Regions from separate parts of the Trichococcus sp. genome, predicted to be linked through region 1. Evidence: predicted binding sites of a transcription regulator. Region 1 holds the regulator's gene; the other holds the start of a gene.
The links. Region 1 encodes LexA, which represses DNA repair genes until DNA is damaged. Its sites were predicted from a motif close to CNAACANNTGTTNG; they were not measured.
Positions count from the first base shown of each region.

Region 2: a site for LexA is predicted at 1,770-1,783, ahead of parE (DNA topoisomerase IV subunit B). Genes of this name have one in related genera too.

Region 1 is NZ_JBSQPW010000036.1:11,074-15,382, reverse strand. Features, by position in the region: gene recJ (single-stranded-DNA-specific exonuclease RecJ) at 75-2,405, shown strand; gene ACTCCX_RS10330 (adenine phosphoribosyltransferase) at 2,422-2,934, shown strand; gene lexA (transcriptional repressor LexA) at 3,010-3,633, opposite strand; gene ACTCCX_RS10320 (YneF family protein) at 3,875-4,105, shown strand; gene ACTCCX_RS10315 (ABC transporter ATP-binding protein) at 4,192-4,309, shown strand, end outside.
Region 2 is NZ_JBSQPW010000009.1:42,600-46,908, forward strand. Features, by position in the region: gene parE (DNA topoisomerase IV subunit B) at 1-1,740, opposite strand, end outside; gene plsY (glycerol-3-phosphate 1-O-acyltransferase PlsY) at 1,923-2,528, shown strand; gene ACTCCX_RS03830 (aldose 1-epimerase family protein) at 2,630-3,502, opposite strand; gene codY (GTP-sensing pleiotropic transcriptional regulator CodY) at 3,539-4,309, opposite strand, start outside.

The sequences.
Region 1 (4,309 bases):
CAGCTTCTAGTCTTTTTTGGATTATTGGGGACCACAGTGCGTTTATTTAGTCTATAAAGTAAGGAGTCGGTAATTTGTTATCGTCAAAAATGAATTGGAAAATACGCAAATCAGAAATTGAGGGCTCTGTCAGCATGGGAATCAGCCAGGCTTCAGGCTTATCGGAAAAATTCGTTACACTCTGCATGCAGAGAGGCTTGGGAACAAAAGAACAGATCACAGCTTTCATCGATGGGACCAAAATGGAATTCCACGATCCGTATCTGTTGCACGACATGGATAAAGCAGTCCAGCGCTTGACTGAAGCCATTGAAACGGGAGAAGAAATCGTCGTTTATGGGGATTATGACGCGGACGGCATCACAAGCACAAGCATTCTAGTGGAAACGATTGAAGTGTTGGGCGGCAATGTCGGCTATTATCTGCCGAATCGCTTTACGGATGGATATGGGCCAAATGCTGCCGCATTCAAAAAATTGATTGAAAACGGTGCGCAACTGATTTTGACGTGCGACAACGGGGTTTCCGGCCATGAGCCGATAGCGATGGCCAAAAAAATGGGGATTGACGTCATCGTTTCCGACCATCACGAATTGCCGGATGTCTTGCCGGATGCGTATGCCATAATCCACCCGAAACATCCTGCTGGCACGTATCCTTTCCCGGATCTATCCGGAGCTGGCGTCGCGCTGAAAATTGCGGCAGCTCTACTAGGGGAAATGCCATACGAATCCCTTGATCTGGCAGCAATCGGGACTGTTGCGGACCTTGTGAGTCTGACAGGCGAGAATCGATGGATCGTGAAACAGGGGCTGCAAGTCATGAAACAAACGCATCGGCTCGGCTTGGCTGCTTTGATGGAAGCCGCAGGGATAGATGCAGCCCATTTGGACGAAGAGAGCATCGGATTCATCATCGGGCCACGTTTGAACGCGGTCGGTCGATTGGAAGATGCGGGCCCAGGCGCTGAACTGATGCTGTCTTTCGATGAGGACAAAATTGCTGAACTCGTTGCCTACATACAGGAAAAGAATGTCGAGAGACAAGGGATTGTACAGTCCATCCATGAAGAGGCGAGTGCCCAACTGGCGAAAGCCGAAAGCATGCCGGATGTTGTTGTGTTGGGCAGCAAGAACTGGCACGAGGGCGTTCTTGGGATTGTGGCAAGCAAGCTGGTAGAGGAATTCGGGCGCCCTACAATCTTATTCCGCATCGACGAAAAAACCGGCATCGCGAAAGGTTCGGCCAGGAGCATTGAGGCTTTGGATATCTATGCTGCCTTGACCGATTCAAAGGATTTGCTGACGAAATTCGGAGGGCACAAAATGGCAGCCGGCATGAGTCTTTCCGCCACCGATTTGCCCGCTTTCGATGAAAAAATAAACGGCTACGCGGCTCGTTATCATGATGCAATCGTGTTAGGTGAATCCATTTATATAGACGCCATCCTGCCGCTTGCTGATGTCACTTTGCCGTTTTTGAAGGAATTGGAATTGCTTAAACCTTATGGTACTGATAATCCAAAGCCTATATTCGGCTTCCAGAATGTACCCTTGACGGACATCAGACAGATAGGTGCCGACAACAAGCATCTGAAATTCAAGCTCAAGGACAAGAACCTCTTTCTGGATGTGATCGGCTTCAACAAGGGGAGCATCAGCAATCACTTGAACGAAGCGGATGTCGTTTCCCTCATCGGCGAACTTTCGATTAATGTTTGGAGGGACAGCGCGAAACCCCAATTGCAGCTGAAGGATATCAAAAACAAGCATGTCCAGTTTTTCGACAAAAGGAGTTCAGTCATCCAGGAGTCCGTATTGGCCGTGGAAGATGCTTTGTATCTCTTTTCGACTTCCGGAATCATGAAAAAATTTTATGAGCGCATCCCAAACAGTTCAAACGCTGCCTTGCTCACCGACAGTACAGCGGACGCCATGCAGGATGTCAGCGCCAGCAACCTTGTGCTCTTCGAATGTCCGTTGAAGATGGACCTGTTGGCGAATCTACTGAAGAACAATCAATTCGAAAACGTGTATGTCGTTTCTCATGAATCGAATAGTGTTTACGCAGATGGGGTCCCTCCTAAAGACCAGTTTGCAAGATTTTATCAGTATATCCGTTCCCATAAGGATATCGATGTGAGAAACCGGTTAGATGCCTTGGCAGAATACTTAAAAATCAAAAAAAATATTGCCATTTTTATGATTCAAGTGTTTTTGGAGGCGGGATTTGTTACAATAGACAATGGTTTCATCAATGAGGTCAAGAATCCTGTCAAAAGGGCATTGGATGATACGCAAGTATTCAAAGATCGCCTGCAGAAAATGGAAGCTGAGAAACTATTCATCTACAGTCCGTTTTCGCAATTGACGAAATGGTTGAATGAACAGATGCTGGTACAATAATTAGGAGGAACATAAAATGGATTTGAAACAATATATTGCTGACGTAAAAGATTTTCCGGAGCAAGGCATCATATTCCGCGATATTTCGCCTTTGATGGCAAACGGCGAAGCCTACCGCTATGCAATCAAAGAAATCGTGAAATATGCCCAAGACCTCAATGTCGATAAAGTAGTCGGACCCGAAGCACGAGGCTTTATGGTTGGTTGCCCGGTCGCTGTAGAATTAGGCTGCGGCTTCGCAATGGCCCGCAAAAAAGGCAAGTTGCCACGAGAAACGGTTGAAGTTTCTTACGGATTGGAATACGGAAAAGCGACGCTGCAATTGCATCAAGATGCCATTCTGCCTGGCGACAAAGTGCTGGTTTGTGATGATTTGTTGGCTACCGGCGGTACTACAGCCGCGACCATTGAATTGGTTGAAAAATTAGGCGGAGAAGTCGTCGGTTTGGCATTCCTGATCGAGTTGTTGGATCTGAAGGGTCGAGACCTGATCCAAGGGTATGACATCTTCACGCTGATGGAATACTAAAAAAACAGCATAAGAATGGACACGCAAAAAGGCTGCCGATCGGCAGCCTTTTTGTGTCAGTCGGAGAACTGTTCTTTAAATGATGTGATTCCTGTACAAACCGACTACTTTCCCCAAAATGAGGACAGAATCCAGGATTATCGGCTCCATGCTTGCATTCTCTGGTTGCAGCCGATAATAGTTGTTCTCTTTATAGAATCGTTTGCAGGTCGCTTCATCGTCGTCCGTCATGGCTATGACGATATCGCCGTTTTCAGCCGTGGCTTGTTTTCTGATGATGACTGAATCGCCATCGAATATACCGGCATCAATCATGCTATCTCCGCGGATTTTCAGCATGAACAAAGAACCGGAATTGGATTTCAGATCCGGGGGAACAGGGAAATAATCAGTCGCCTCTTCCACGGCAAGTATGGGCGCACCGGCTGTGACGGTACCCAACAACGGCATTTTATCCGACATGATCCCCAACTTGTCCAGACCCGCTTGAGTCAGTTCAATCGCACGGGGTTTTGTTGGGTCGCGCTGAATAAAGCCATTTTTTTCAAGACGCGACAGATGGCCATGCACCGTGGATGTGGAGGATAATTTTACCGCATTTCCGATTTCTCTTACGGTCGGGGGATAGCCTTTTTCTTGGACTTCTTCATAAATGTATTGGAGCACTTCAATTTGGCGTGAATCTTTATTTTTAACCATGAGATCATCATCTCCGTAATCTTATATTTATACGTTTAGGATACCACTAATCATCCGAAATATCAAACAGATGTTCGTATATTCTCGGGATGAAGCAAGAATTTGCACAGATTTGTCCCAAAACCGGATATGGTTGAAGCGTTCTCGAAAAATTGCTAAATTTATCGGTGATTGCTATTTCTTTTTCTCATAATCTTTAGTACAATTAATGAATGAATGCTTTGGAAAGGGGGATGAATACGTGTCAACAACAGCATGGGTAATGATGGTCATTTTAGGAATAGTAGCAGGCGCGGTTGGCGGATTTTTCCTTGCAAGACGTTATATGGTAAAATATTTTGAAGAAAATCCACCGATCAATGAAGAAATGTTGCGTTCTATGATGATGCAGATGGGTCAAAAACCATCCGAGAGAAAAGTTAAACAAATCATGGCTTCTATGAAAGCACAATCAACAAAGAAAAAGAAGTAGATTAATGAAATAATATACAAAATGTGGATCTCTACGGTTCCACATTTTTATTTTGTCTTTATACAAGTAAGAAGGGGGTAATATACGTGAGTATTTTCAAAAAATTAAGTTGGTTTTTCCGCCAGGAATGGAAAGCCTATTTTGTTGGCGTCTTTTTCCTGATCATTGTCGCAATCCTGCAAGTCGTGTCGCCGCGCGTTGTTG
Region 2 (4,309 bases), on a different contig from region 1:
AAGTCCTTTATAACGCTGCAAAATATAGCCTTTACCGATGATGTCGATTTTTTCCTGCAGTTCCTTTTCGGTCCATGCGTACTCGATTTTTTCATTTTTGCCGAAGCCCTTGGATACTTTGTAGAGAGGCGGTTGCGCCAAATAGATTTTCCCTGCTTCCAGCAAAGGCTTCATATAGCGATAAAAGAAAGTCAGCAACAGGATCTGGATATGCGCACCATCCGTGTCCGCATCTGTCATGATGATGATTTTGTCATAATTGCAATCCTCGATTTCGAAATCCGCACCAACACCTGCACCGACCGTGTAGATAATCGTGTTGATCTCCTCGTTTTTAAGGATATCCTGCATGCTCGCGCGTTCCGTGTTGATGACTTTTCCGCGCAATGGGAGTATCGCCTGAAACTTGCGGTCGCGGCCTTGTTTTGCGGATCCGCCGGCGGAGTCCCCCTCGACCAGATACAATTCATTCTTTTTCGGGTTTTTACTCTGCGCAGGCGTCAACTTGCCAGACAACAGTGATTCATTTTTTTGCCGTTTTTTTCCGTTGCGCGTTTCCTCACGGGCTTTGCGCGCCGCATTCCGGGCTTCTCTGGCTTTCAGGGATTTTCTGGCAAGCATTTGGGCGGTTTCGCCATTTTCGATCAGATAGATGCTCAGTTTTTCGCTGATCAGTCCATCCACGGCTGCCCTCGCTTGCGGTGTGCCCAGTTTTTCTTTCGTCTGGCCTTCGAATTGGAGCAGGTTCTCCGGTACGCGCAGGGACAATACCGCCGAGAGGCCTTCACGCACATCGCTGCCCTCGAGATTTTTTTCCTTCTCTTTGATCAGGTTCATCTTACGGGCGTATTCATTGAAGGCTTTTGTGATAGCTGTCTTGGCGCCGGTTTCGTGTGTGCCGCCATCCTTGGTCCGGACGTTGTTGACGAACGAAAGGATCGTCTCCGAATAGCCGTCGTTGTACTGAAAGGAGAACTCGATTTCGATTCCATCGGCTTCCCCGCTGAAATACACCACATCGTGCAATGTGTCCTTTTCTTCATTTAGGTAAGCAACGAATTCCTTGATTCCTTCCTCAAAGAAAAAAGTATCGCTTTGTCCAGTGCGCTCATCTTTCAGCGTGATGGTTAAGCCTTTCAACAAAAAGGCTGACTCGCGGAACCGTTCCGCCAGAACATCGTATGACAGTTGCGCAGTTCCAAAAATTTCCTTGTCCGGTAAAAAATGAATCAAAGAACCGGATCCTTTAACGGCACTTTTGGCTTTGCTCAATTTGCTGGCGGGTTTTCCGCCATCCTTGAATTTCATTGTATAGACTGTGCTTTCGCGGATGACCGACACTTCCAGCCACTTGGACAAGGCATTCACGACGCTTGCGCCTACCCCGTGCAGGCCGCCTGACGTTTTGTATCCGCCTTGACCGAACTTACCGCCAGCATGGAGCACGGTGAAAATGACTTGGATGGTGGGAACCCCTGAAGCATGCAAACCAGTCGGCATGCCACGGCCGTTATCCTTCACGCTGATGCTTTGGTCTTCATGGATTGTGATCTCAATCTGATCGGCAAAGCCCGATAAGGCTTCGTCGACCGCATTGTCGACTATTTCATATACTAAATGATGCAACCCGCGCGCATCAGTCGAACCGATATACATCCCGGGACGTTTCCTGACTGCTTCAAGGCCTTCCAACACTTGAATGGAGTCATCATTGTATTTATTCTCTTTATTTTGTGCCATAAAAAAACTCCTTCATATCTGTTCTGAACCGAACATCTATTCTATCATACTGTATAACTTTCACTTTGAAAAGTATAAAAAATGAGGCGGAATTCTGCCTCCTATAGGAAAAATGCGGATTAAATGGTAAAATGAACTGGAATTGTTTTATATTGGAGTATCAACTTAGGAGTGAAGTGAGAATGACAGCAATCGTCATCGTCCTGGCCTATCTTTTGGGATCCATCCCTTCAGGCATTTGGATCGGAAAATATTTTTATCATACAGACATTCGCAAATACGGTAGTGGGAACAGCGGGACAACGAATACTTTCCGCGTGTTAGGAAAAAAAGCCGGGATTATCGTCCTGATCATGGACATGCTGAAAGGCTCCCTTGCAACCCTATTGCCGATTTGGCTGGGAGTCGCTATCCACCCCTTGTTGGCCGGGGTTGTTGCAGCATTAGGGCATACTTATCCCCTATTCGCAGGATTCAAGGGCGGCAAGGCCGTTGCCACAAGCGCAGGTATCCTCTTGGCCTACAACCCGCTTTTTTTCGGGGAAGCCATTGTCGCTTTCATCATCTACTTGTACTTTTCCAGAATGGTCAGTTTATCCAGCATCCTGGCCTGCTTTACAGCGGTCGCACTTTCCTTCTTCTTTAAGGATTGGCCGTTGACGTTCGTCACGATCCTTTTGACGATTTTCATCATCTATCGCCATCGATCCAATATTTACCGGATCAGAAACGGCACGGAAAGCAAAGTGCCTTTCGGCTACAAATCAAAGAGTGCTCAAGAAAAATAACAGAATAAAGCGGGGCCGTAAATCGTTGCTGATTTACGGCCCCGCTTTTCTTACTACCAAAGGTGCACATGCGCTTTTTGGTTTACCTGATCAACAGCAATCTAGAAGAACGCAATCCGATGGACATAATACCGTTTGTTTCCGGGTTCAAGCGATTGGATGGCTGTTTTCCGTTCCAGTTCCCCGTCCGAATCCGACCGGTCGGCAAGTCCACACCAAGGTTCCAGACAAACATATGTGGCATCATCCTGTGGCTTTGTCCAAATGCCTAAGTAGTCGAAATCTTCATAGGACATCGTGACTCCGTGTTCACCCTTATCGGATGCCAGCGTGACAGTGGTCGGTTCCGGCGTCTTGAAAATAATGGCATCATTCAAGAAGAGGTCCCGTTGCAAAGGAAATTTGTTCTGGTCCACAACAGCCGTTCTGTCCGCTGCGAGGTATGGGCCCTCCAGAAAAAGGCGATCGCGGGAAGTTTCAGGAGTCATCTTGATATAGTAGTCCTCGAATGTTTCGCCTTCCGTCAACGGCACATTGAAGCCTGGGTGTCCGCCGATCGAGAAATACATCTTGTTTGTATCCAGGTTCTTCACCCTGTAGCTGACCGCCAGTTGATTTTCGAACAATTGATAGGTCAATTGCAGTTCAAACAAAAAGGGATAAACAGCTTTGAAATCACCATTCGGTGCAAGGATAAACGTAATACTGTCGGACAAACGCTCATGCACAGAAAATTTTGAGTCACGCGCAAATCCATGTTGCCCCATCGTGTAGGTATTGCCGTTATGTCGATAGGAGTCATCCTTCAGGCGTCCTACGAAAGGAAACAGGATAGGTGCATGCCTATTCCAAACTTTTTCATCTGCCTGCCAAATATATTCGATGCCGGTTTTCTTTGCGATTACACTGGTGATTTCTGCACCTTTGTCTTTCACGGTTACCGTAAGATGCTGATTTTCGATTACAAACTCCATTACATTTCCCCCTCGTTTGGCTTTACACTATTTTCCTTACTGATCATTTTTTTGATACAAAGCCTTTTTTAAAGCATCAAGCAATTCTGCGGAAACGACTCTGATGAACGTCCCCTTCATGCCTAGCGATCTCGTCTCGAGAATACCTGCTGATTCCAGTTTCCTTAAGGCATTCACAATAACGGAGCGCGTTATATTTTTTTCTGCCGCAATTCTTGATGCGGTGATGCGTTCTTCCAAGGATGGAAAAGTCTCAAAAATCGCTTTGACCGCCTCCAGTTCACTGAAAGACAACGATTTTACGGCGATTTGGATCAGAGTGGTCACACGTGTTGCCTCTTCCATGCGCAAATTGATGGTATGCAGTAGCTCAATACCGATAACTGTGGCACCATGCTCGGCAAGAATCAAGTCACTGCTGTCAAAGGCTGGAAACATCCTTGCCAAAATCAAACTTCCCAAACGCTTGCCGGAAGCAAAAATCGGAACGACTGTTGTGACACCCATAATGAACAAATCCCTGCTCTCGATCGGAAAAGCTGTGAAATCCGATTCAATTCCAATGTTCGCGGTCGTCTGAATCAAGGCAGACAAATTTTGAGCATAATGCTCCGGAAACTTTTTGTCCTCCAGCATTTGTTTGATGCGGGCATTATTGATGTCCGTCGCCTCGCTGTAGCCTAAAAGATTGCCTGACAGATCAATCAAATACGTGTTGGCCATCAAAATATCACCGAGCACGCTTGCCATTTCCGTAAAGGGCAAGTCCGTCGCTTCGTCGCTGACAGCAACGAAGCCCCCTTCTTT